Regions from separate parts of the Kitasatospora sp. NPDC004745 genome, predicted to be linked through region 2. Evidence: riboswitches for the same ligand, from Rfam matches in the RefSeq annotation. Region 2 holds a riboswitch; each other region holds the start of a gene.
What was found. Region 2 has a riboswitch for cyclic di-AMP ahead of ACFYUY_RS25165 (peptidoglycan DD-metalloendopeptidase family protein). Riboswitches for the same ligand answer to the same signal wherever they lie in the genome.
Positions count from the first base shown of each region.

Region 1: another riboswitch for cyclic di-AMP. It lies ahead of ACFYUY_RS03375 (transglycosylase family protein); the one in region 2 lies ahead of ACFYUY_RS25165 (peptidoglycan DD-metalloendopeptidase family protein).
Region 3: another riboswitch for cyclic di-AMP. It lies ahead of ACFYUY_RS02450 (hypothetical protein); the one in region 2 lies ahead of ACFYUY_RS25165 (peptidoglycan DD-metalloendopeptidase family protein).

Region 1 covers NZ_JBIALK010000001.1:762,010-769,767, forward strand. The annotation lists gene ACFYUY_RS03360 (glycoside hydrolase family 13 protein) at 1-859, shown strand, start outside; gene ACFYUY_RS03365 (LacI family DNA-binding transcriptional regulator) at 885-1,904, shown strand; gene ACFYUY_RS03370 (hypothetical protein) at 2,022-2,222, opposite strand; gene ACFYUY_RS03375 (transglycosylase family protein) at 2,519-3,805, opposite strand; cyclic di-AMP (ydaO/yuaA leader) riboswitch at 3,792-3,991, opposite strand; gene ACFYUY_RS03380 (hypothetical protein) at 4,388-5,329, opposite strand; gene ACFYUY_RS03385 (DUF397 domain-containing protein) at 5,900-6,163, shown strand; gene ACFYUY_RS03390 (ATP-binding protein) at 6,507-7,028, opposite strand; gene ACFYUY_RS03395 (helix-turn-helix transcriptional regulator) at 7,446-7,758, shown strand, end outside.
Region 2 covers NZ_JBIALK010000017.1:35,632-43,389, reverse strand. The annotation lists gene ACFYUY_RS25195 (D-aminoacylase) at 1-306, opposite strand, end outside; gene ACFYUY_RS25190 (alanine racemase) at 306-1,637, opposite strand; gene ACFYUY_RS25185 (sugar kinase) at 1,763-2,866, shown strand; gene ACFYUY_RS25180 (IclR family transcriptional regulator) at 3,021-3,770, shown strand; gene ACFYUY_RS25175 (RidA family protein) at 3,797-4,204, shown strand; gene ACFYUY_RS25170 (DUF2470 domain-containing protein) at 4,350-5,069, shown strand; gene ACFYUY_RS25165 (peptidoglycan DD-metalloendopeptidase family protein) at 5,435-6,436, opposite strand; cyclic di-AMP (ydaO/yuaA leader) riboswitch at 6,439-6,622, opposite strand; gene ACFYUY_RS25160 (MFS transporter) at 6,935-7,758, shown strand, end outside.
Region 3 covers NZ_JBIALK010000001.1:533,296-541,053, forward strand. The annotation lists gene ACFYUY_RS02440 (alpha/beta hydrolase-fold protein) at 1-416, shown strand, start outside; gene ACFYUY_RS02445 (MoaF N-terminal domain-containing protein) at 542-871, opposite strand; cyclic di-AMP (ydaO/yuaA leader) riboswitch at 1,316-1,474, shown strand; gene ACFYUY_RS02450 (hypothetical protein) at 1,483-2,751, shown strand; gene ACFYUY_RS02455 (hypothetical protein) at 2,883-3,455, opposite strand; gene ACFYUY_RS02460 (IclR family transcriptional regulator) at 3,700-4,497, opposite strand; gene aceB (malate synthase A) at 4,686-6,338, shown strand; gene ACFYUY_RS02470 (gamma-glutamylcyclotransferase) at 6,484-6,885, shown strand; gene ACFYUY_RS02475 (ArsR/SmtB family transcription factor) at 7,098-7,758, opposite strand, start outside.

The sequences.
Region 1 (7,758 bases), on a different contig from region 2:
GGGCCAGCGGATCGGCGTCGCCGAGGCCTGGACGCCGACCGTCCAGCGCACCGCCAACTACGTGCGCCCCGACGAGCTCCACCAGGCCTTCAACTTCCAGTACCTGGGCACCGACTGGGACGCCGCCGCGCTGCGCGAGGTGATCGACGTCTCGCTCGACTCGATGCGCCCGGTCGACGCCCCCACCACCTGGGTGCTCTCCAACCACGACGTCACCCGGCACGCCACCCGCTTCGCCAACGAGCCGGGCCTCGGCACCCAGATCCGCACCGCCGGCGACCGCGCGCTCGGCCTGCGCCGCGCCCGCGCCGCCACCCTGCTGATGCTCGCGCTCCCCGGCTCGGCGTACGTCTACCAGGGCGAGGAGCTCGGCCTGCCCGACGTCACCGACCTGCCGGACGAGGTGCGCCAGGACCCGTCCTTCTTCCGCCAGGCCGGGCAGGACGGCTACCGCGACGGCTGCCGCGTCCCGATCCCGTGGTCCGGCACCGAGGCCCCGTACGGCTTCGGCCCGGTCGCCGGCGGGCCCTCCTGGCTGCCGCAGCCGGTGCAGTGGGCCGAGCTCAGCGTCGAGGCGCAGACCGGCGACCCGACGTCCACCCTGGAGCTCTACCGCAGCGCGCTCGCCGTCCGCCGCTCCCAGGCCGACCTGGGCGCCGGGACGGAGGTCGAGTGGCTGGAGGGCCCCGAGGGCACCCTGGTGTTCCGCCGCGGCGCCTTCGTCTGCACGGTGAACACCACCGGCGAGCCGGTCCGGATACCCGTGCCCGGGCGGCTGCTGCTCTCCTCGGCGGACCCGGTGGTGGACGGCGGCGAGACGGTGCTCGCACCGGACAGCACCGGCTGGTGGGCGGTCTGACGTGGTTGCAATAGGCTCTGGGACCGTGACTACGGCGCGACTCTCAGACATCGCGGCGCAGGCGGGGGTCAGCGAAGCCACCGTCTCCCGCGTACTCAACGGCAAGGCGAACGTCTCGGCCGCCACCCGGCAGACCGTGCTGGCCGCGCTCGACGTGCTCGGTTACGAGCGGCCGACCCGGCTGCGCCAGCGCAGTGCGGGCCTGATCGGTCTGATCACGCCGGAGTTGAGCAACCCGATCTTCCCCGCGCTGGCCCAGGTGATCGAGCAGGTGCTCAGCCGGCACGGGTACACCCCGGTGCTGTGCACCCAGACGCCGGGCGGATCCACCGAGGACGAACTGGTGGAGATGCTGGTCGACCGGGGCGTGGCGGGCATCGTCTTCGTCTCCGGGCTGCACGCCGACTCCACCGCCGACCACGACCGGTACGCCCGGCTGGCCGGCCGCGGGGTGCCCTTCGTCCTGATCAACGGCTACAGCGAGCGGATCGCCGCCCCGTTCATCTCGCCGGACGACCGCGCCGCGATGTGGATGGCCGTCCAGCACCTGGCCGAACTCGGCCACGAGCGGATCGGGTTGGCCGTGGGGCAGCGCCGGTACGTGCCGGTGCTGCGCAAGATCGAGGGCTTCACGGCGGCGATGCGCGAGGTGCTCGGGCGCAGCGCGGAGGAGGCCGAGGACCTCGTCCACCACACCCTGTTCAGCGTCGAGGGCGGGCACGCGGCCGCCGGGGCGCTGCTCGACAAGGGCTGCACGGCGATCGTGTGCGGCAGCGACATGATGGCCCTCGGGGCGATCCGGGCGGTGCGCCAGCGCGGGCTGTCGGTGCCGCAGGACGTGTCGGTGGTCGGCTTCGACGACTCGCCGCTGATCGCCTTCACCGAGCCGCCGTTGACGACGATCCGCCAGCCGGTCGAGGCGATGGCCACGGCGGCGGTGGACGCGCTGCTGGAGGAGGTCGGCGGCAACGCGGCCCAGCGGGGGGAGTTCATGTTCCAGCCGGAGCTGGTCATGCGGGGCTCGACGGGGGCCTGCGCGCGCTGAGCGACGGGCCGTGGACGGCCGACGGGCCCCGGGGAGCGACCGCTCCCCGGGGCCCGTTTCGCATGGGTGCCGTGTGCCGTGTGCGGGGGTGGCGCGGACGGCGGCGGGTGGGGCGGGTCAGCCCTGCTGGTCGGTGGGGCGGCTGCGGGTGAGCCGCCGGTCGTCGGCGGGGTCGCCGGTCCGGGTCCCGGTGCGGCGGCCGCGGGCCAGGTAGTCCCGCAGGACCAGTTCGACGGCGTCCTGCGGGTTCTTGGTGCCGGAGAGTAGCATCGCGTCGATCGCGAGGTTGGCGTCGAGTGTGACGGTGACCTGGGCCATGGTGGCTCCTCCTCGGGTGCAGAGCAGCAGCATGCCCGGTGTGGCCGGCTTTGACCATGACCTTCGGCCGGCGGAGGGCGGGTACGCCGGAACCCCCGGGGGAGAGCGATCGGGCTCTCCCCCGGGGGTTCCGTGCGGCGGGCGACGGGGGCGGGTGACAGATGACAGGTTTCAGATGATGAAATCTGTCGGCTGAAATCTGAAATCTGAAATCTGTCAGCTGTTCGCCGTCAGCCGTCAGCCGTCAGCCGTCAGCCGTCGGCTGTGCCGTGCCGCCCGTGGCCCGCCGGTGTGCCTCAGACCCGGCCGGCGAAGTCCGGGGCCCAGTTGGCGACGGTCTGCTCGCGCACGCCCGAGCTCGGGTTGGCGGCCTCGACGTACTTGCCGCCGCCGACGTAGATCGCGACGTGGTAGACGCCGGAGTCCTGGCCGTTGTTGGACCAGAACAGCAGGTCGCCCGGCTGCAGGTTGTCCAGCGAGACGTGGGTGCTGGCGGCGGCCTGGTCCGCGGCCACGCGCGGGATGGAGACGCCCGCGGCGCGCAGCGCGGCCTGGGTCAGGCCGGAGCAGTCCCAGCCGCCGTTGCCGGTGCCGCCGTAGACGTAGGCCTGGCCGACCTTCGACTCGGCGAAGGAGACCGCGGCGGCCATGCTGCCGGTGGCGGCCTGGGCCGGGGCCTGGGCGGCCGGGGCCTGGGTCTGCGCGGCCGGCTTGGCGTTCACGGCACCGCCGTCGGTGGTCTGGCCGGACTTCTTCGAACGGTCGAACCAGCTGAAGTCCGAGCCGGACTTGGTCGCGGTGGCCGCCTGCCGGCCCTGGCCGGCGTCCTTGAAGGACAGGTGCTGGCCCGGGTAGATGGTGTTCGGGCCGTCGGTCAGGGTGCCGCGGTTGAGCTCGTAGAGCCGCTGCCAGCCGCCGTCGATGTTGTGCTTGTCGGCGATGGAGGACAGCCAGTCGCCGGCCACGACGGTGTAGTCGTCGCTCTCGGCCTGGGCGCCGCCCTGGGCCTGCTCCTGGTGCTTCTGGGTCCAGGTGCTCTTGGCGGAGTCGCCGGAGGTCTGCTCCTGGGCCGGCGCGGCCGGCTTGGCGGCCGGGGCGGGGGTCTGCGCGGGCTTGGCGGCCGGGGCGGGCTTGGCGGCCGTCGCACCGGCGGTGGAGCCCGCGGAGGTGTCGACGGCGGCCGGGGCGCCGCCCTTGGTCAGGCCGGCCTGGACCGAGCAGACCGGCCAGGCGCCGGGGCCCTGCGAGGCGAGGACCTTCTCGGCGACGGCGATCTGCTGGTCCTTGGTGGCCAGGTTCGCCTGCGGGGCGTACGCGGTGCCGCCGAAGGCGGCCCAGGTGCTGGAGGTGAACTGCAGGCCGCCGTAGAAGCCGTTGCCGGTGTTGATGCTCCAGTTGCCGCTGCTCTCGCACTGGGCGACCTTGTCCCAGGTCGCGACGGAGGCGGCGGAGGCGGTGCCGGTGGTGAGGCAGGGGATCGTGAGGCCGACGCCCGCGACGCCGATGGCGGCGATGACGCGGCGGGTGCGGCTGGACAGACGGGTGCCGTTGGTGGGCAGCATGAAGACGTGGTCCTCTCCCACGCCTGCGAGGTGAGCTGTCGGATTCGGGCTGGAGTTGCCCGGCCGCGCTGTGGACGCGGCTTCACCCCTAGCCCTGAACCGTTCCTGGGAACGGTCCGGGGCGACTTACCTGTGGGTCCCCCGCTCCTGCCGTGGTGCGTTTTCGCGCTTCCAGGGCACCCGACGGCAGGACTCGGCGTTGCGGATGAACTGGGTCCGTGTGGTCACGAACGGGGAGCACGTTAAGCAGACTTAAGTTCAAACCGCAAACACTGTGATGCACATCACGGTTTGGCGAGAATGATCGTTTCCGCTGTCCGTCATGATCCGAAATGATCGTTTTCCCGCAACGGCGCTACGGGTGCGCACAACTGGCCGCGCCTCAGGAAACGGCTGACGACGCGTCGGGGTGTGATCGGGTGCGTCCGCGATGCGGGAGGCGCGGCCGATTCCCGGCCGCCGGCCCGCGCCCCGGGCAGAACCGATCAAACATCAACAGAACGGACATCGCGCCTATTCACGCCTTAACTCCCGTACGGGGCAAGCCGGAAGGGCCCGGAACGAAGCCGTTCCGGGCCCTTCGGTGCGCGTGGTGTCCCGCTACTACTCCTCGGGCCCCCCGGCGGCGGCGTGGGCGCCGTGGGTGCCCTCAGCGGCCTCCGCGGCGGCCTCCGCCTCGGCCTGGGCCAGCTCCTCCGGGGAGGGCGCCGGCAGCGCGGCCAGGTAGGTCGAGGCGATCAGCTGGCCGACCGTCGGGTAGGCGCCCAGCGGAGCGGCGGACGGGCAGCCCGTCTCCTCGGCGGCCGTCGCGAGCAGCTCGGAGTCGGCCTCCGGGCCGATCACCAGCGGGGCCAGCGCGGGGCGCAGGGAGCCGGTCTCCTTGAGGTGGTTGACGGCCGCGGCCACCGAGCCGGGCACGTCGAGCGCGGCGGGGATGACCGGGACGGCCAGCCGGGCCGCCAGCAGTACGCCGGTGATGCCGGCCGCCGCGGCGGCCTCCTCGCCGCCGACGGTGGTCAGGACCACGCCGTCCGCGGCGGTCGCGATGGCGAACAGCCTGGCCCGGTCGGCGCGGGCCAGCCCGGCCTCGGACAGGCGCACGTGGACGGCCTCGGCGAGCAGCGGGTGCGGGCCGAGCACGTCGGTGACGGACGCGCCGTACTCCGCTGCGAGGGCGTGGAGTTCGGTCAGGAAGCCGTGCGGGCCGGGGACCAGCGGGACCACGACGGGCGCCGGCAGGCCGGCCTCGGCGGCCATGGCCAGGAGCTCGGCGACGGTGCGGTCCTCGCTGTCGTCGGCCTCGGTGTTCCCACCGGGGAGGTAGCCGACCGCGGTGCGGACGCCGGCCTGCTCGCTGCGGACGATCGACAGCAGTTCCTCGACGACCGAGCGGGACTCGGGCCCTGCGGTCGCGGGCACGGCCAGCACCAGGGCCGGGGCGCCGGTCGGAATCTCGGGGCGCTCGGGACGGCGGTGGCGCCCCCGCGCACGGGAGCCTGGAGTGCGGACGGGCAGTGGCGCGCCCGGGATGGCTGCGGTGCTCATGCCGGAGATCGTAGGACATCGGCCGGTCGGGCCTGCAGTCGGCTGCCGTTCGGGTTCCGCGCGGCCGCGGTGCGCGCGCGGTGCGCGACGTGTGCCGATCCGGGCGGATCCACAGCAATGCGGACATATCTCACCCAACCCCCGGAAGGGCTCCGGTGGTTGCCGTGACGTCCCGGACGGGGCTGCGCGTTGCACGTGCGGTGCGTGAGATGTCTCACAGCACGGAGGTGCTGTCCGATGCGTCTGACGGAGGGTCACAGGAGTGCGACTCCCGGCATTCGAAGATCAACATTCAGCGGGGGTCCGCTCACGGCCGGTTATCGGGACTTCGTCGATTCAGTCGGCTATGTCCGTTTACGTACCGTCAGGAAAAGGGTCCGTGAAGAGTTCGGGGCCGCCGGTGAAAAGCATCGTGCACCTGCAACGTCCCGTGCTGATGCACGTGCACTGCAGCTATCATCGCGTCAAGTGAGGCGTTGTTCCGGGCCGGTACGGGGCCGGTCCGTTCGTTCGGCGGGTGCCGGGGGCGCCGCGCTGGACGACCACTCCGGAGCTCTTCGGGAGATTTCTATGCACGACTCGCAGGACACGCACGGCTCGTACGACACCTACAACGGGATGGCGGCCGCCGACCTCAAGGGGGTGGTCTGGCAGAAGAGCCTGCACAGCAACTCCCAGGGGAACTGCGTCGAGTTCGCGGCCCTGCCGGGGGGCGATGTGGCGATGCGCAACTCGCGTTTCCCGGAAGGTCCGGCGCTCATCTACACCCGTGCCGAGATCGCCGCCCTGCTGCTGGGGGCCAAGGACGGGGAGTTCGACCACCTGGCGGTCTGACCGGCCGCCGCATCGCCATCGGGGGGCCGTCGTGGGTGCTGACACCACGACGGCCTTTGTCTTTTCCGGTGCGCTTTCCGGTAATGGCGCGGGGGTGCCCGCCCGGATTCCGCCGCGAGCGGTGTTCCACCGGAATTCCGCCGTGCCGCCGGCGCCGGAACACGCGGCCCGAACTGCACGGGAATGTGTCGCACGGCCTCTTCGGCGGATCGCCGCGGCCGATCGGCCCGCGGGGCGTGCCGGGGCCGGTAAGGAGGTCGCGCCCGGTTCGTCGCGCCGGTCCGCGCGGCCCGGGGTGCCGTCCTCCCGGTGCCGTCGGCGGCCGGCCGCGCGCCGCCCGGCCCTAGGCCGAGCGCCGGTGCCGTCCACCGAGTTCGGAGCCGACGAGCGGCTCCGCCTCGAACAGGGCCCAGACGACCTTGCCGCTGCCCAGCGGGTGCCAGCCCCAGGACTGGCTGAACGACTCCACCAGGTGGAGTCCGCGGCCGGACTCGGCGACGAAGTCCGCCTCGCGGGCGACCGGGCCGATGCTGCTCGGGTCGCTCACCGCACAGACCACCTGGGGGGAGCGGTGGACGAGGCTTATTCGGATCGGCAGCCGGCCGTCCGCGGTGGGCTGTGTGGGAAAGTCGTACTCGCCCGGGGCGCCGCCCGTCGGGTCGGGCCGTGCGCCGACCGCATGCCGCAGCGCGTTGGTCACCAGTTCCGAGGCCACCAGTGCGACGTCGTCGAACAGCTCCATCAGGCCCCAGCGCTGAAGCGAGGTTCTGGCGAAGTCGCGTGCGGTTCTGACGGCTTCGAAGCGAGGAGCGAGCGTACAGGTGACCACATGGGGGTCAACCGCCAAAGCCGTACCGGTGCTCATGAAGAGCTCCTCCCATAAGGGGGCGGACACGGCTGGACCCGCCGGGGTCATGCCGGTCACCTCCGACTCGCTCGGCCGCTCGGCCGCCCCCTCGACCAGGCGCGCGCGCACTCGAACGCCCGGTGGCGCGGGGACGCTGCCGAGTCGGTGCACGGAGTCGCGCGTGGGGTCGACGCGGAGCCCGCGGGATTGCCAGGGATGTGCAGGTGCACGTGCACCATGGTGGTGTGCGCTCACTGCAGATGCAAGAGTCGATTCACGTGCAGTCGCACTATTGGCATATGCAAGCGCCGTCTGCACGTGCATCCTGGTACGTGGAGTGCGGAACTGATAGGAACATCCGTCAGTATCGGCACCGTGAGCGCTCAACTGATGGCAGACTGTGCGCTGTTTGCCCTAGGTGGAGGTTTCGACCGCATGACCACAGTTCAGCCGGGCGGCGGCTCGATGGTCCGCCGGATCCTCCTCGGCTCCCAGTTGCGCCGACTGCGCGAGACGCGCGGCATCACGCGCGAGGATGCCGGCTACGCGATCCGCGCCTCCGAGTCCAAGATCAGTCGGATGGAACTCGGCCGCGTCAGCTTCAAGGAGCGCGACGTCGCCGACCTGCTCAGCCTGTACGGGGTGGACGACGGCATCGAGCGGGAGGCCCTGCTCGGCCTGGTCCGCGAGGCGAACAAGTCCGGTTGGTGGCACAGCTTCAACGACGTGCTGCCGGGATGGTTCCAGA
Region 2 (7,758 bases):
CACCGGGGCGTAGGACAGGCCGTCCTGGCCGAGGACCTCGCAGGTGACGCCCTGGGTGACCTTGGCCGGGTGCTCGGGTTCGAGCAGCAGGGCGAGGTCGGAGTGGGCGTGCATGTCGATGAATCCGGGGGCGAGGACGAGCCCGTCGGCGTCCACCACCGCGGGGGCGCCGAGGCCGTGGCCGATCTCGGTGATCAGGCCGTCGGCGATCCGCACGTCCGCCCGGTAGCGGTCGGCCCCGGTGCCGTCGACGACGGTCGCGCCCCGGAACACGACCGCCCCGGGCGCCGGTCTGCCGCCGGCCATCAGAAGAACGTCCTGACCAGGCCGGTGACCTTCGGCTCGGCGGCGTCGGCGGAGTCCAGCACCGGGATCGCCGTCCACCGGTCGAAGGCGGTGCACGGGTGCGAGACGCCGAGCCGCAGCACCGCGCCGACCGGAGCGAGGTCGCCCGCGTCGCGCAGGAAGGCGTGCTGGTCGTTGAGCGCGGTGATCCGAGCCGCCGTCCCGGTCAACCGGGCCCCGCCGCGTACGAGTTGCGGCTCCGGCAGGCCTTCGTCGAAGGGCAGGTCGCGCTTTCCGGCGTCCAGCAGGGCCAGCTGCGGCTCGGGCCGGGAGACCACCCGGGCCCAGCCGTGCAGCGCGCCGCGGAAGGGCGTCGCGCCGGCGCCCCGGACCAGCGGAGAGATACCCCGGTAGAAGCCGTCGTCGTGCGCGACGTAGGCGCCGGAGCGCAGCACCACCATGGCGTCCGGCAGTGCCGTCAGCTCCTCGACGACCAGGTCGAAGTAGGCGCTGCCACCCGCCGAGACCACGGGTCGGGCGTCGTCGGGGTAGGCGCGGGCGAGCCGGCCGTGCAGCTCGGCGAGGGCCCGGAGGTAGCCGCGGACGGTGGCCAGCGCGTCGGCGGTCGCGTCGTGGGCGAGGGCGCCCTCGTAGCCGCCGACGCCGGCGAGGCGCAGGGTGGGGGCGCGCAGCACGGCGGCGGCGATCTCGACGGCCGCGTCCACGCCGCGGGCACCGGTCCGCCCGCCGGGGCCGCCGAGTTCGACGAGGACCTCGACCGGCCGGTCGGCCCCGGCGGCGCGCAGGGCCTCGTCCATCAGCCGCACGCTCTCGGTGGAGTCCACCCAGGAGACGAGGGCGAAGGCCGGGTCGGCGGCCTGTTCGGCGGCGAGCCAGGCGAGTCCGGCCGGGTCGATCAGGGTGTTGGCGAGCAGGATCCGCTCGACGCCGAAGGCCCGGGCGACGCGCACCTGCGGCAGGTTGGCGAGGGTGATGCCGTGGCTGCCGGCGGCGAGCTGCGCCTGCCAGAGCGCGGGCGCCATGGTGGTCTTGCCGTGCGGGGTGAGTGCGACCCCGGCCTCGGCGCACCAGCGGGCCATGGTGCGGATGTTGTGGTCGAGCGCGGCGCCGTCCAGGGTGAGCAGCGGGGTGCCGAGCCCGTCGAGGGTCGGTCCGGTGGCCAACCAGTCCCGGACGCTCCGCGCGCCGGCGGCGTCTCCGGGGTACCGGGCGGGGGGAGAGTCCGACGGGGCGGCCTTGAACCGCCAGTCGAGCGTCTCGTCGGCGAGGGCCGCCACCGCGGCGTCGTCGATGCCCGGCCCGGTGCCGGGGCTTGCGAACGTCTGCTCCACCGTCTTCCTCCATCTGCCATGTTGCAACATGTGCAATGAGGGTTGCACATGCTGGCATCACGGTTCTAGCATCGGCGCCGGATCACGGTCAACGGAACGGCCGCCGCAGACGAGGAGCCCAGCTGATGCCGCGACAGGACACCCCGGGCCCGAGCCGCCCCGGGCCTCCCCCGACGGCCGTCTGCGTGGGCGAGTCGATGGCCGTCCTGCTCCCGGACCGCCCGGGCCCGCTGGAGGCGGTGGACACCTTCCGGCTGTCGGTCGGCGGAGCGGAGTCCAACGTGGCCGGCGCGCTGGCCGCGCTCGGCGTTCCGACCGCCTGGATCAGCAGGGTCGGTGACGACGGCTTCGGGCGGCGGCTGCTCGCCGAGGTCGCCGCCCGCGGCGTGGACGTCTCGGCGGTCGCCGTGGACCCGGCCCGCCCGACCGGCCTCTACCTCAAGGAGGTCGGTGGCGACAGCGGCCACCGCCACGACCTCGGGCCCGGCCGCAGCCGGCTGCACTACCACCGGCGCGGCTCAGCAGCCGCGGCGCTCTCGCCCGCCCTGCTCACCGACCCGGCGGCCGCGCGCCTGCTGTCGGGTGCCCGACTGCTGCACCTGTCCGGCATCACCGCCGCGCTCTCCGACGACTGCCTGGCCCTGCTGCGCGCCCTGCTCGCCGCCCCGCGCCCGGGCCGGCTGATCAGCTTCGACCTCAACTGGCGCCCCGCGCTCTGGCACGGCCGCGACCCGGCCGTCCTGCCACCGCTGCTGGACGCCGCCGACCTGCTGCTGCTCGGCGCCGACGAGGCGGAGGCCGCCTTCGGCACCGGGGACCCGTCCGCGCTGCGCCGGCGCTTCCCCTCCCCCGCCACGGTCGTGGTCAAGGACGCGGCCCGCGTCGTCACCGCCCTGGAGCGGGACGGCACGGCGGTGGCCGAGCCGGCGCTGGCCGTCGAGGTGGTCGAGGCCACCGGCGCGGGCGACGCGTTCGCCGCGGGCTACCTGGCCGGCACCGTCCGCGGCCTGGACCAGCGCCGTCGGCTGCGACTCGGCCACCTGAGCGCCGCCTGCGCGCTGACGGCCCACGGCGACCAGGCCGAGCTGCCGCCCGCCGCCGTGGTGGCGGCGCTGCTCGACGCCTCGCCCGCCGACTGGGCGGCCACCCGGGTGTGCGCACGGGGCATCTCCGGCCCGGCCGTCCCCGCGGGCCCGGCCCGCGCGGCCCGGTGGGCACGGGCAGAATGAGCAGCGATCCCGGCCCCCGCCGCAGCCCCGGCCGGCGCCGCGCTCCCGGCGCGTCCCGCGTTCCCGGCGCGTGCGGCGCGTGCGGCGTCCGCGACGCGCTCGGCGCCCCCGGCCCGCGCCGCGATCCCAGCCCGAGCCCTCCGAGCGGAGCACGATGAGCCAGACCGTCACCCGCGCCCTGCGCATCCTCGCCGAACTGGGCGAGGGCGAGCGCTCCCTCGACCAGCTGGCCGAGGTGCTCGGCGTCCACAAGACGACCGTGCTGCGACTGCTCCAGAGCCTGGAGGAGGAACGGTTCGTCTACCGCGACGCGGGCTACCGCTACCACCTGGGCGCCGGCCTGTTCGCGCTCTCCGGCCTGGCGCTGGAGCAGCGCGGCGTGCGCCGGATCGCCGCCCCGCACCTGGCCGAGCTGAACGCCGCCACCGGCCAGACCGTGCATCTGGCCGCGTACGAGGGCGGCGAGGTGGTCTACATCGACAAGTTCGACTCCCGGCACCCCGTCAGGATGTACTCCCGGATCGGCCTGCGCGCCGCCCTGCACAGCGCCGCCGTCTCCAAGGTGCTGCTCGCCGACCTGCCGCTGCCGGAGCGCCGCCGGGTGGTCGCCGGGATCGACTTCACCCCGCACACCGCCCGCACCCTCACCACGCCCGAGGAGCTGCTCGCCGAGCTGGAGCGGGTGGCCGCCCAGGGCTGGGCGCAGGACCACGCCGAACACGAGGCGTTCATCAACTGCGTGGCGGCGCCGATCCGGGACGTCACCGGCCGGGTCGTCGCCGCCGCGTCCATCTCCGTCCCGGACGTCGTGCTGCCCTACGAGCAGGTGCTGGACCTCCTCCCGCAGCTGCTCGCCACCGCCCGCGCCGTCTCGGCCGACTGCGGCCGCCCGGACCGTACCTGACCGACCGCCAGAACACGAGGAAGCCGATGACCGACAAGACCGAGATCCGCACCGACGGCGCCCCCGCGCCCGCCTGGACGTTCTCCCAGGGCGTCCGCAAGGGCCCGATCCTCCAGGTCTCCGGCCAGGGCCCGCAGGACCCGGCGACCGGCGAGTACCTGTACCGCGGCGACGTGCGGGCCCAGACCCGGCGCACGCTGGAGAACGTCAAGGCGATCGTCGAGGCCGGTGGCGCGACCATCGAGGACGTGGTGATGTTCCGGGTCTACCTCACGCAGCGGGCCGACTTCCCGCTGATGAACGAGGTCTACGCGGAGTTCATCGAGGAGAACGTGAAGCCCGGCGGGGTGAAGCCCTGCCGGACGACGGTCTTCGTCGAGCTGCCGCAGGAGCCGATGCTGGTCGAGATCGACGCCCAGGCCGTGATCGGCTGAGCGCCGCCGCCCGGACGGAAGGGCCCGGACGCCCCGCGCGTCCGGGCCCTTCCGCGCACCGCTCGGACGGCGCGGACGGGGCGGCACTTGCCACACCCTCCCACGGTGATTAGGTTAGGCTCACCTAACCAACTGGAGGTCCGTCATGAGTCTGCCCACCGACGACGCCCCGGTGCCCGAGCCCACCACCGCCGAACGGGTCCACAGCCTCCTCGCCGCGACCTCCTCGCTCACCGTCCGCGCCCTCGGCGAGCACCACGACCTGGACACCCCGGTCTCCGTCCACGGCTCCCGGCTGCGCCTGCGCGCCCCGCTCGGCTCCCCGCTCTCCACCGCCGCCGCGCGCGAGACCGACGGCCTCGCGGTCGTGCTCGACGTCACCGACGTCTCCCCCGTCGCCGTCCGCGACCGGATCCGCGCCCGCCTCACCCTGGCCGGCCGGCTGCACCTGGCCCACCTCGCCGACGACGGCATCAGCGTCCACCTGCGCGTGGACGTCGCCCACGCCGTCCTGTCCACCCCGTACGGCACCGGCGCCCTCACCGCCGCCGACCTCGCCCACGCCGCGCCCGACCCGCTGGCCCGGTACGAGGCCGCACTGCTCACCCACCTCGCCGACGACCACGCGGACGCCGTCGCCGTCCTCACCCGGCTGCTCGACCCGGCGCTGCTCGCCGGGCGGCCGGACGTCCGGCCGCTCGCCCTGGACCGGCACGGCCTGGTGCTGCGCCTGGACCACCCGCACGGCCACCGCGACGTCCGCCTGGTCTTCCCCGAACCCGTCGCCGACACCGAGGAGTTCGGCCAGCGGGTGCACGAGCTGCTGAACGCCGCGGAGCAGGGCCTGCCCGTCCACCGGCTCTGAACCCGCAGCCCGGCGAACGGCACCCGGCGAACGGCACCCGACAGGCGGCAGGCGGCGGACGCCCCCGGGGCCGACGTCACACCCCCGGCGCCGTCCGCCCGTTGCGCGCGCCGGCGCCGGAAGCGGAGACGCACCGGGAACGCCCCCGGGAACGGCGGCGGAAACGGCAGCGGCCGGCCCGGCTCGCGAGGGAGGTCTCGCGAGCCGGGCCGGCCTGGGCGTGTCCCGCGCCCATGTCCGCCGTTGCGGCGATCACCCGGTCGAGCGGTCACCCGACATGACCATCCCGGAGGATCGTTTCGCCCCGCATCAGCGGTAGTCCCGAAGGGCCCGTCCGGCGGGACCGGGCCCTCGACCCGTCAGGGTCAGAGAGCGACGCCGTGCGCCCGCAGGTAGGCGACCGGGTCGATGTCCGAGCCGTACTCGGAGCCGGTGCGGATCTCGAAGTGCAGGTGCGGGCCGGTCACGTTGCCGGTCGCACCGGAGAGGCCGATCTGCTGGCCGACGGTGACGGCCTGACCGATCGACACGCCGATCGAGGAGAGGTGCGCGTACTCGGCGTAGTGGCCGTCGGCGAGCTTGATCTCGACCTCGTTGCCGTAGGCGCCACCGTTGCCGGCCTTCACCACGACGCCGTTGGCGACGGCGCGCAGCGGGGTGCCGGTGGAGGCGACGAAGTCCTGGCCGGTGTGGTGGCCGGAGGCCCACATCGAACCGGCCACGCCGTAGGCGGTGCCCAGCTTCGGGTTGGCCAGCGGGGCGACGAAGCCCGAGGTGCTGGCGGCGGCCGGGGCGGCGGTGACGGCGGCGGCCGGCTTCGGGGCCGCGGTCTGCACCTGGGTCTGGACCGGGGCGGACGGCTTGGCGGCCTCGGTCTTGGCCTGCACCTGGGCCTTCGGCTTGGCCGGGGCGGCGGGCTTGGCCGGGGCGGCCGGGGCGGCGGGCTTCGCCGGGGCGGCGTCCGCGGACGGCGCGGCGTGGCCGGCGATCGAGAGGTGCTGACCCGGGAAGATCAGGTTCGGGTTGCCGCCGACGACCGAGCGGTTGTGCTCGTACAGCGCCTGCCAGCCACCGTCGACGTGCTTGGCGTCGGCGATCTTCGACAGGGTGTCACCGCTGACGACGCGGTAGCTCTCGGCCTGGGCCGGGGCGGTGACGGGAGCGGCGGCCGGGGCGGCCGGCTTGGCGTCGACGCTGGTGGCGCCGGTCCAGGTGGAGCTCTGCGCGGCCGGGGCGGCCGGGGCGGTGTGCGCCTGGGCGCTCACGGCGGCCACGAGCGGAAGGGCGAAGGAGACCCCGGTGACCGCGGTGGCGATGCCGATGCGGGCGGCGCGGGGCAGGGCGATACGACGAGCCTGAGCAGGCATGGAAGTTTCCTCTCCGACGCCTGCGAGGTGAGCTGTCGGGTTCGGGCTGGAGTTGCCCGGCCGCATGCGCGGCTTCACCCCAAGCCGGCCCTGGGATCCGGTACGCGAAGCGCGTGCCGATCCCGGTCCGGCGACTTACCTGTGGGTCCCCCGCTCCTGCCGTACAGAGTTCAGTTCGAACCACCGGGCAGCGGCAGGATTCGGCGTTCCACCCGGCGGATCCGTCCGGACTGGCCGGGCGGTCGCTGAACTAAAACCCATCCGTCCGGGTGAAGCAATGTCGATCTCTTGAACGGACAACCATCCCCGCCGGGGCCGTGACACTCCGAATGATCGGCTGCACCGTGCGTGCACAATCCATTCACCCGGCGCCACTGATCCACGACGCTGCGCCGATCCCGCCACCGCTGCGCGACCGTTCGCTCACGCACCGCACACCGTCGACACACCCCCCGGTGACCCTTGTCACGCGGGCCCCGCGGGGCGCAGGATCGGGCCGTGGCCACCTCCGCGGCCGGCACCCTGCGCCTGGGCACCGCGCAGGGACGCTGGGTACTCCTGGCAACCGTGCTCGGCTCCAGCATGGCGATGCTCGACGGCACCGTGGTGAACGTCGCGCTGCCCCGGATCGGCACCGACCTCGGTGCCTCCCTCGCCTCCCTGCAATGGACCCTGAACGCCTATCTGCTGACGCTCGCCGGGCTGATCCTGCTCGGCGGCGCGCTCGGCGACCGGTACGGCCGGCGCCGGGTGTTCCTGATCGGGGTGGTCTGGTTCGCCGCCGCCTCGGCGGCCTGCGCCGCCGCCCCCACCATCCAGGTGCTGGTCGCGGCCCGCGCCGTGCAGGGCATCGGCGGCGCGCTGCTCACCCCCGGTTCGCTCGCCATGCTGCAGGCCGTCTTCCACCCGGAGGACCGCTCGGCGGCGGTCGGCCTGTGGTCGGGGCTCGGCGGCGTGTCGGCGGCGGTCGGCCCGTTCCTCGGCGGCTGGCTGGTGGACGGCCCCGGCTGGCGGTGGATCTTCCTGCTCAACCTGCCGCTGGCGGCCGCCGTCGTCGCGGTCGGCGCCCGGCACGTCCCGGAGAGCCGGGACGAGAGCGCCACCGGTCGCTTCGACGTCCTCGGTGCGCTGCTCGCCGCGCTCGCCCTCGGTGCGCTCACCTACGCGTTGACCGCCGCCGGGGAGGGCCTCTCCCCCGCGGTCTGGTTCGCCGGAGCGGTCGGGCTGGTGCTCGGCGCGGCCTTCCTCACGGTCGAACGCCGCGCCGCCGAGCCGATGCTGCCGCTCGGCCTCTTCTCCTCCCGGCTGTTCACCGCCGTGAA
Region 3 (7,758 bases), on a different contig from region 2:
GGGCCTTCATGGGCAACTCCACCGGTGGCTACTGCGCGCTCAAGCTGGCCATGCGCCACCCCGACGTCTTCCCGACGGCCGTCGCGCTCTCCGCCTACTACGACGCGGCGGACGACCCGACCACGGGGGACCTGTTCGGCGGCAGCAGCCAGCGCCGCAACGAGGCGAACCTGTTGTGGCGGCTGAAGAACCTGCCGCAGCCGAAGGTGTCCGTGCTCCTCGCCGGCACCAAGAAGGGCGACGGCGACTACCGGCGCGAGACCGAGGCCTTCGTCGACGCGGTGAAGGACCCGATGAAGGTGTCCTACAGCATGCTGGAGAACGGCGGCCACAACTTCGAGACGTGGAGCGCGCTGCTGCCCTCCTCGCTCGAGTGGCTGTCCCAGCACCTCAAGGTGCCCAACCAGACCGTCTGAGCCCCGGTCCGACCGGCCCAGGCCCGAGCCCGGCCCAGGCCCGACCGACCCCTGACCGCAACGGCTCCGGACCGCAACGGCCCCGGACCGCAGCGGCCCCCGGCCGGACCGCCCGGACCGATCGGTCAGGCCACCCGCTCCAGGGTCCCGGTGTGCAGCTCGCCCACCCGGCCGCCCTCGCCCTCGAATGTCCAGAAGGCGCGGACCGTCAGCCTGCCGAGGTCCATCACGTGGCTGACGGTGATCCCGCTCTGCTCCGTCCAGCTGACGAAGTAGATCTCCGGCGCCACCTCGGCGACGTGCAGCCGCACGTCCTCCCACTGGCCCGCGGACTCGCCGAGGCCCTCCCAGCGCAGCCGCGTGCCGTCGGCCGAGTAGGCGTTGCGGAAGGCCGCGCCGTTGTCGGCCCGGAAGAGGTAGGTGCGGCCGGCGAAGGCGGGCAGGGGCGCGGTCATGGTGGGGCGGTACCTCGTTCCCGGTGGGGTGCGCACGGGTGGTCCGTGGGGTCTTGTGCACTGCGGAAGATGTCGGACCTCCAATTTATCCGACCGGGCGAGCCCGGCGGGTGCAGTTGTGCCGGGCGCGGCCGGGGGAGTCGGCCGCGCCGGAGGGCGCACCGGGCGGGCGCCCGCCGGACGTCCCTCGGCGGCACCGGCGAGCCGTCCTCCGGTCGCCGGGCGCCGGCGGCGCAGGCCGGGAGTCGAATGGACGCCCGGCTCGGCCGAGGGGATGATCAACTCGACCGCCACGCAGCGTCGTTGATCGACACCACTGTGAGCTGCGCGACAACCCGCCCGGCAGAGTTGTCCGTTCACGGACGGTCTGCCTAGCCTGCAACGGCCGTCCGCCACGCGGACCCCGCCGCCGGGACGCCGAGTCCCGTCCACCCGCCGGCGGGCAACCGAGGACCACAGTGGACGGGAGCGGGGGAACCAAGGTCAGCGCCCGGCCCGCACGCTCTCCCGCGTGCGGGTCGCGGCTAGGGGTGAAGCCGCTCCCACCGGCGGCCGGGCAACTGCAGCCCGAACCCGACAGCTCACCTCGCAGGCGTCGCAGAGGACACCCCATGCACCAGCCTGCCCTCCGGCGCCGCACGCCGCGCCACGCCCGCCCGGCCCACCGGGGCCGCTTCGCCGCCCTCGCCGCCACCGGGGCGGTCGCCGTCAGCGGTGCCGGTCTGCTGGGCCTCCCGGCGACCGTCGCCGCCCACGCCGCCACCACCCCGACCGTCACCCAGGACCGGCTGGCCCCCGCGACGATGGTCGCCAACAAGGCCGCCACCGCCTCGCTGACCGTCCACTCCTCGGCCTGCGTCACCGCGAAGACGGTGGGTGTGGGCGTGCGCGACGCGCGCGGCACCAACCTGGACTTCCCCGGCAACCTCTCCAACGTGCAGATCTGCCCGAGCGGGCTGTCCTTCACCAGCGGTGCCCGCGCGCTGCCGGCCGGGACGTACAGCCAGTTCGGCTTCTGGCAGGACCTCGGCGGCGCCTGGCACAACCTGCCCTCGCAGCAGCTGGTGGTCTCCGGCACGGCGACCCCGACCCCGGCTCCCACCGCGACCCCCACCGCCACCCCGACGCCGTCCCCCACCAGCACCCCCGGTGCCACGGCGAGCCCCTCGGCGGGCACCCCGGCCTCCCCGGTCGCGGGCAAGGCGCTGACCTGGTCCGACGAGTTCAACAGCTCGATCACCTGGGGCTCGCGCTGGGTCGGTGACAAGAGCACCGCCTACAGGTACGGGAACCACAACCCGGACGACAACAAGCTCGACCTGCTGAACAAGAACAACGTCAGCGTCGCCAACGGGGTCGCCACCTTCACGGCCGCGCCGAGCGGCACCACCCTGGAGAACGGCAAGCAGGCCTGGAACGCGGGCTTCCTGACCACCGAGGGCTCCAGCGAGGGCTTCCAGGTCAAGACCGGCGACTACGCCGAGACCCGGGTCAAGCTGCCGTCCGGTTCCGGTGCCTGGCCGGCCCTGTGGACCTGGAAGAACGGCAACGGGGAGATCGACTCCTTCGAGTACCACCCCGACAACCCGAACCTGCTGGAGCTGACCAACCACGTCAACCCCGGCAACGCCAAGTACTACACCGACGCCGGTGCCGTCGCGAAGGACCAGTGGGTGACGATCGGCACCTACTACGGCGCCAACTCGGTCGACTGGTACGTCAACGGCGTCAAGGTCTTCTCGGACGGCAAGGGCGTCGGCGCCAACTGGTCGGCGTACCTGATCCTCAACCTCTCGGTGTGCGCGGGGCAGTACCACCCGGCGCCGCAGGGGACCACGCCGCTCAGCATGGCCGCGGACTACGTCCGGGTCTACCGCTGACGCGTGAGCCGTCGGGCCCAGCCGCTCGGGCCCGACGGCTCACGTGATCACCGCCGGCAGCCCGTTCCCGGCTGCTGACGCCCGAGCGCCCGGGGCCGACCACTCGGCCCCGGGCGCTCGGGCGTACCGGCTCAGTCGTTGGTCGTCTCGACCACCCTGATCTCGAACGGCTTCCGGTTGTTGGTCTCGTCCTTGTCGTCCGCGCCGCGCACCGCGACCCAGCCGCCCTGGAGGGTGCCGAGCGGGAGGTCGGGGGAGAGACGGACCGGGACGAGCGCGGTCGCGCTGCGCCCCGACTTCAGCCCCGCGGGGAAGACGCAGCGCACCCGGTGGCCGTTCTGGAACACCTCGCAGTCCTCGGGGAAGAACGGCTCCTCGGGGGTGACCCCCTCCGGCAGGGTGACCACGACGGTGAACGGCGAGGCGGTGGTGTCGGGGCCGCCGTTCCCGACGAATGCGTGGATCGTCGTGCTGCCACCGGGCGGAGCGGGGTCCGGGTCGATCCGGACCACCTCCAGGTCGGAGTTCGAGGGCTTGACCAGGGCCGCGCCGACGTCCACCACCGGCCGCGGCTCGGGGCGGCGCAGCGCCCAGGACGGCCCGGCGGCCAGCACCGCCACCGCGCAACCCGCCGCCACCACGGCGACCAGCCCGGCCCCACCGACCCCGCCGGATCCCCGACGCCCCGTGCTCCTGCGTTCCATCGCGACTCACCCGTGCCCTTGCGCTCCGGCGGCCCGCGCCGTCGCGCGCCGCGCCCGCACCCAGGGTGGCGGGGCGGCCGCCGGGGGCCCGGACAACCCGCCAGCCGTTCGCCTGGACGGGCGCACCGGTGCACCGGAAGTCGGCCCGTCGGACCTCCGGCGCACCGGGGTGCCGTCCGGCCTGCGGCGCACCAGGGGTCCGTCCGCCCGGCCTCCGGCGCGCCGGGCGGGGCACATGGTCCGGTCAGGGAGCCAGGACCTGCCCCAGCCGGGCCGCGATGTGGTGCATCACCGGGACGAGCGCGGAGGCGCCGGCCTGCTCCTCCAGCGCGCGGATCCGGGCCTCGGGGCCGGAGACGGAGAGCGCGGTGGGCGTGGGCGCGCCCGGTACGGCGAGCGCGATGCAGCGCACGCCGATCTCCTGCTCCTGGTCGTCGACCACGTAGCCGCGCTCGCGCGCCTCGGCGAGCTGCTCCAGCAGCTCCTGCGGGTCGGTGACGGTGTACTCGGTGTGCGCGGGCAGCGGGTTGGGGCCGAGCACCGCGCGCGCCTCCTCCTCGGGCAGCTGGGCGAGCAACGCCTTGCCGACGCCGGTGCAGTGCGGCTGCACCCGCCGGCCGACCTCGGTGAACATCCGCATCGATCGCCGCGACTGCACCTGCCCGACGTAGACCACCTCGCCGCCCTCCAGCACCGCCAGGTTGGCGGTCTCGCCGGTGGCCTCCATGAGTTCGGCCAGGTAGGGGCGGGCCCAGCTGCCGAGCAGGCGGCCGGCCGTCTCGCCGAGGCGGATCAGCCGGGGGCCGAGGGTGTAGCGGCGCGTGGTGTCCTGGCGCACATAGCCCTGCTGGACGAGGGTACGAACCAGGCGGTGGATGGTCGGCATCGGCAGGCCGGAGCTGGTGGAGAGCTCGCTGAGCGTGGCGACACCGCCGGAGTCGGCCAGCGCCTCCAGGAGCTGGAAGGCGCGCTCGACGGACTGCACGCCGCCGCTCGCGCGGTCGGTGCCCGTCGTCGATGCTGTGTCGGGGGTCGCAACCACCGGCGTTCCCTTCGCTGTCGGGGAGGAGTAGAGTCCCGGCGATCACATCAACAAACCGTTGAAATTCTGTATCGCGGAAACTAGTCTCCACCTTACAGAATCGAACCCGCCGACAGGTGGGTTCCGATCAAGGAAGTTCCCACCGGAGCTCCCTTCGCCAGGCTCAACCGCTTAGGAGTGTCCTGCCCATGGCTACAGATCAGGGACCCGTCGGCGCCTCTCCCGCCGCTCCGGTCGTCACTGTCGCCGGTCCGCGCGTCCACCGGGCGGAGGAGGTGCTCACCCCGGAGGCCGTCGCCTTCGTCGTGGGCCTCCACCGCACGTTCGAGGCGCGCCGACAGGAACTCCTGGCCCGACGGAAGACGCGCCGGGCGGAGATCGCGCAGGCCGGCACGCTGGACTTCCTCCCCGAGACCGCCGACGTCCGGGCCGGCGACTGGAAGGTCGCCGAGGCGCCCCGCGCCCTCCAGGACCGCCGGGTCGAGATCACCGGCCCCACCGACCGCAAGATGGTCATCAACGCCCTCAACTCCGGGGCGCGGATCTGGCTCGCCGACTTCGAGGACGCCACCTCCCCGACCTGGGAGAACGTGGTCAGCGGCCAGATCAACCTGATCGACGCCTTCGAGGGCCGCATCGACTTCACCACCCCGGCCGGCAAGTCCTACGCGCTCAAGCCCGCCGCGGAACTCGCCACCGTCGTGGTCCGCCCGCGCGGCTGGCACCTCGACGAGACGCACCTCCTCGTCGACGGCACCCCGGTGGCCGGCGCCTTCCTCGACTTCGGCCTGTACTTCTTCCACAACGCCGCGCGGCTGATCGCCAAGGGCGCCGAGGACCCGAACTCCGGCCCGTACTTCTACCTGCCGAAGACCGAGAGCCACCTCGAGGCCCGGCTCTGGAACGACGTCTTCACCCACGCCCAGGAGCGGCTCGGCATCCCGCACGGCACCATCCGGGCCACCGTCCTGATCGAGACCATCACCGCCGCGTTCGAGATGGACGAGATCCTCCACGAACTGCGCGACCACGCCGCCGGCCTCAACGCCGGACGCTGGGACTACCTGTTCTCGATCGTCAAGAACTTCCGCGACGCCGGCGAGCACTACATCCTGCCGGACCGCAACACCGTCACCATGGCCTCGCCGTTCATGGCCGCCTACACCCGGCTGCTGGTGCAGACCTGCCACCGCCGCGGCGCCCACGCGATCGGCGGCATGGCCGCGTTCATCCCCAGCCGCAAGGACCCCGAGGTCAACGCCGCCGCCCTGGAGAAGGTCAAGGCGGACAAGGACCGTGAGGCCGGCAACGGGTTCGACGGCTCCTGGGTCGCCCACCCCGACCTGGTGCCGGTCGCCCGCGCCTGCTTCGACGCGGTGCTCGGCGAGCGTCCCAACCAGAAGGACGACCCCGGCCCGGCCGAGCCCGTCACCGCCGCCCAGCTGCTCGACATTGCCGGCGCCGGCGGCACCTGCACCCGTGCCGGCCTGCACAACGCCGTCCAGGTCGGCGTCCGCTACATCGAGGCCTGGCTGCGCGGCCTCGGCGCGGTCGGCATCTTCAACATGATGGAGGACGCGGCCACCGCCGAGATCTCCCGCTCGCAGATCTGGCAGTGGATCCACAACGGCGTCGTCCTGACCGACACCGGCGAGAAGGCCACCGCAGAGCTGGTCCGCACCCTGGTCGCCACCGAGCTGGCCGAGCTCCGGGCCGAACTGGGCGAGGACGCCTACGCCGGCGGCCGCTGGCGCGAGGCCGCCCAGCTCTTCGAACAGGTCGCCCTGGCCGAGGAGTTCGCGGACTTCCTGACCCTCCCCGCGCTCCCCCTGCTGGGCTGAGCCTCAATCTATCCGCCGACGCCACCGCTGCCGCCTGCCAGGCTGTAGCAGTCCCGCCGGCCCATTGCTCCGTTCCGTACGGCGACGAATCCACCTGTCCTCTCGTCGTCGTACGGGACGGCCCTTCCCGGTGAGGAGTTCACCCGTGGCACGCATCTTCTTCAACGGCCAGGCCATGGTCGGCGGCCCCTTCCACGCCAAGGTCGCCGACGCGCTGGTCGGCCCGGCCCGTACGGCCCCCGGCTACCGGTTCTTCGCCATCGACGTCGACGGGGAGAAGGACGTCTGCCCCGGCCTGCTGGCCGACTCCGGCGTCGACAGCGCGATCGTGGGCGAGCTGTACGACATCTCCCTGGACCACCTGCGCGACGTCATCCTCCCCGGCGAGCCGCGCGAGCTGGAGCTCGGCGTGATCAAGTTGGAGGACGGCTCCGCGTGCCTGTCCATGCTGCTCGCCCGCGGTGAGCTGGAGCGGGGCGTCCACCGCGAGATCACCCACCACGGCGGCTGGCGGGCCTACCTCGCCACGCTGGGCCGCACGGCCTGAGGCGAGGCGTCCGAGGTGTCCGGGTGTCCGGGGCGTGCCGGGCGCGGGGTGGGCAGCCGGCGGCGAACAGGTGACAGTCGACGGATAACAGCAGACAGATGACAGCCGACAGATAACAGATGATGAAAGTTGTCAGCTGAAATCTGTTCGCCGAACGCTGTCACCCGCCCCGCAGCCGCCGCCCCGCCCCGCAGCGACCGCGGCCGCCCCCGTCACCCGCCGCCCCCGCCCTCCACCAACGCGTCGCCCAGCCCGTTGCGCCGGTACAGGACGCGGTGGCCGTGCCGGGTGCGGTCCAGCAGACCCGCCGAGGCGAGCGCGCCGAGGTGGCGGCTGACCGCGCCCGGGGTGACCCCGAGCCGCTGCGCCAGCTCCGTGGTGCTCGCCGGGGTCGCCAGCATCGCCAGCAGCCGGGCCCGCGGCGCCCCGATCAGCCCCGCCAGCGCCGCGTCCGCCCGGGCCGGCCGCCGGGTGCCCAGCCCCTCCGCCATGGTCGCCTTGCCGCGCGCCGGGTAGCAGACCAGCGGCGGCCCCGCCTGGGTGACGTCGGTCTGCGCGCCCAGCCCGAACAGCGTCGGTATCAGCACCAGCCCCCGGCCGGCGACGTCGACCGTGGTGCCCACCGCCTTCACCGCCGGGTGCGGGTCGACGAGCCGCAGTACCCCGGCGTGCCAGGTCAGCCTGGTGTCCAGGTCGGCGAACAGGCCCTCCGCCCCGCGCTCCGAGAGCATTCGCCCCCGGTAGGCGATGTCCGCCTCGAGGACCGACCGGGCGCGCGGCCACCAGGCCGGGGCGAGGCACTGCGTCCAGTAGGCGTCCAGGGCCTCGGCCGTCCGTCCGGCCAGCTCCACCGGGTCGTCGATCAGTGCGGCC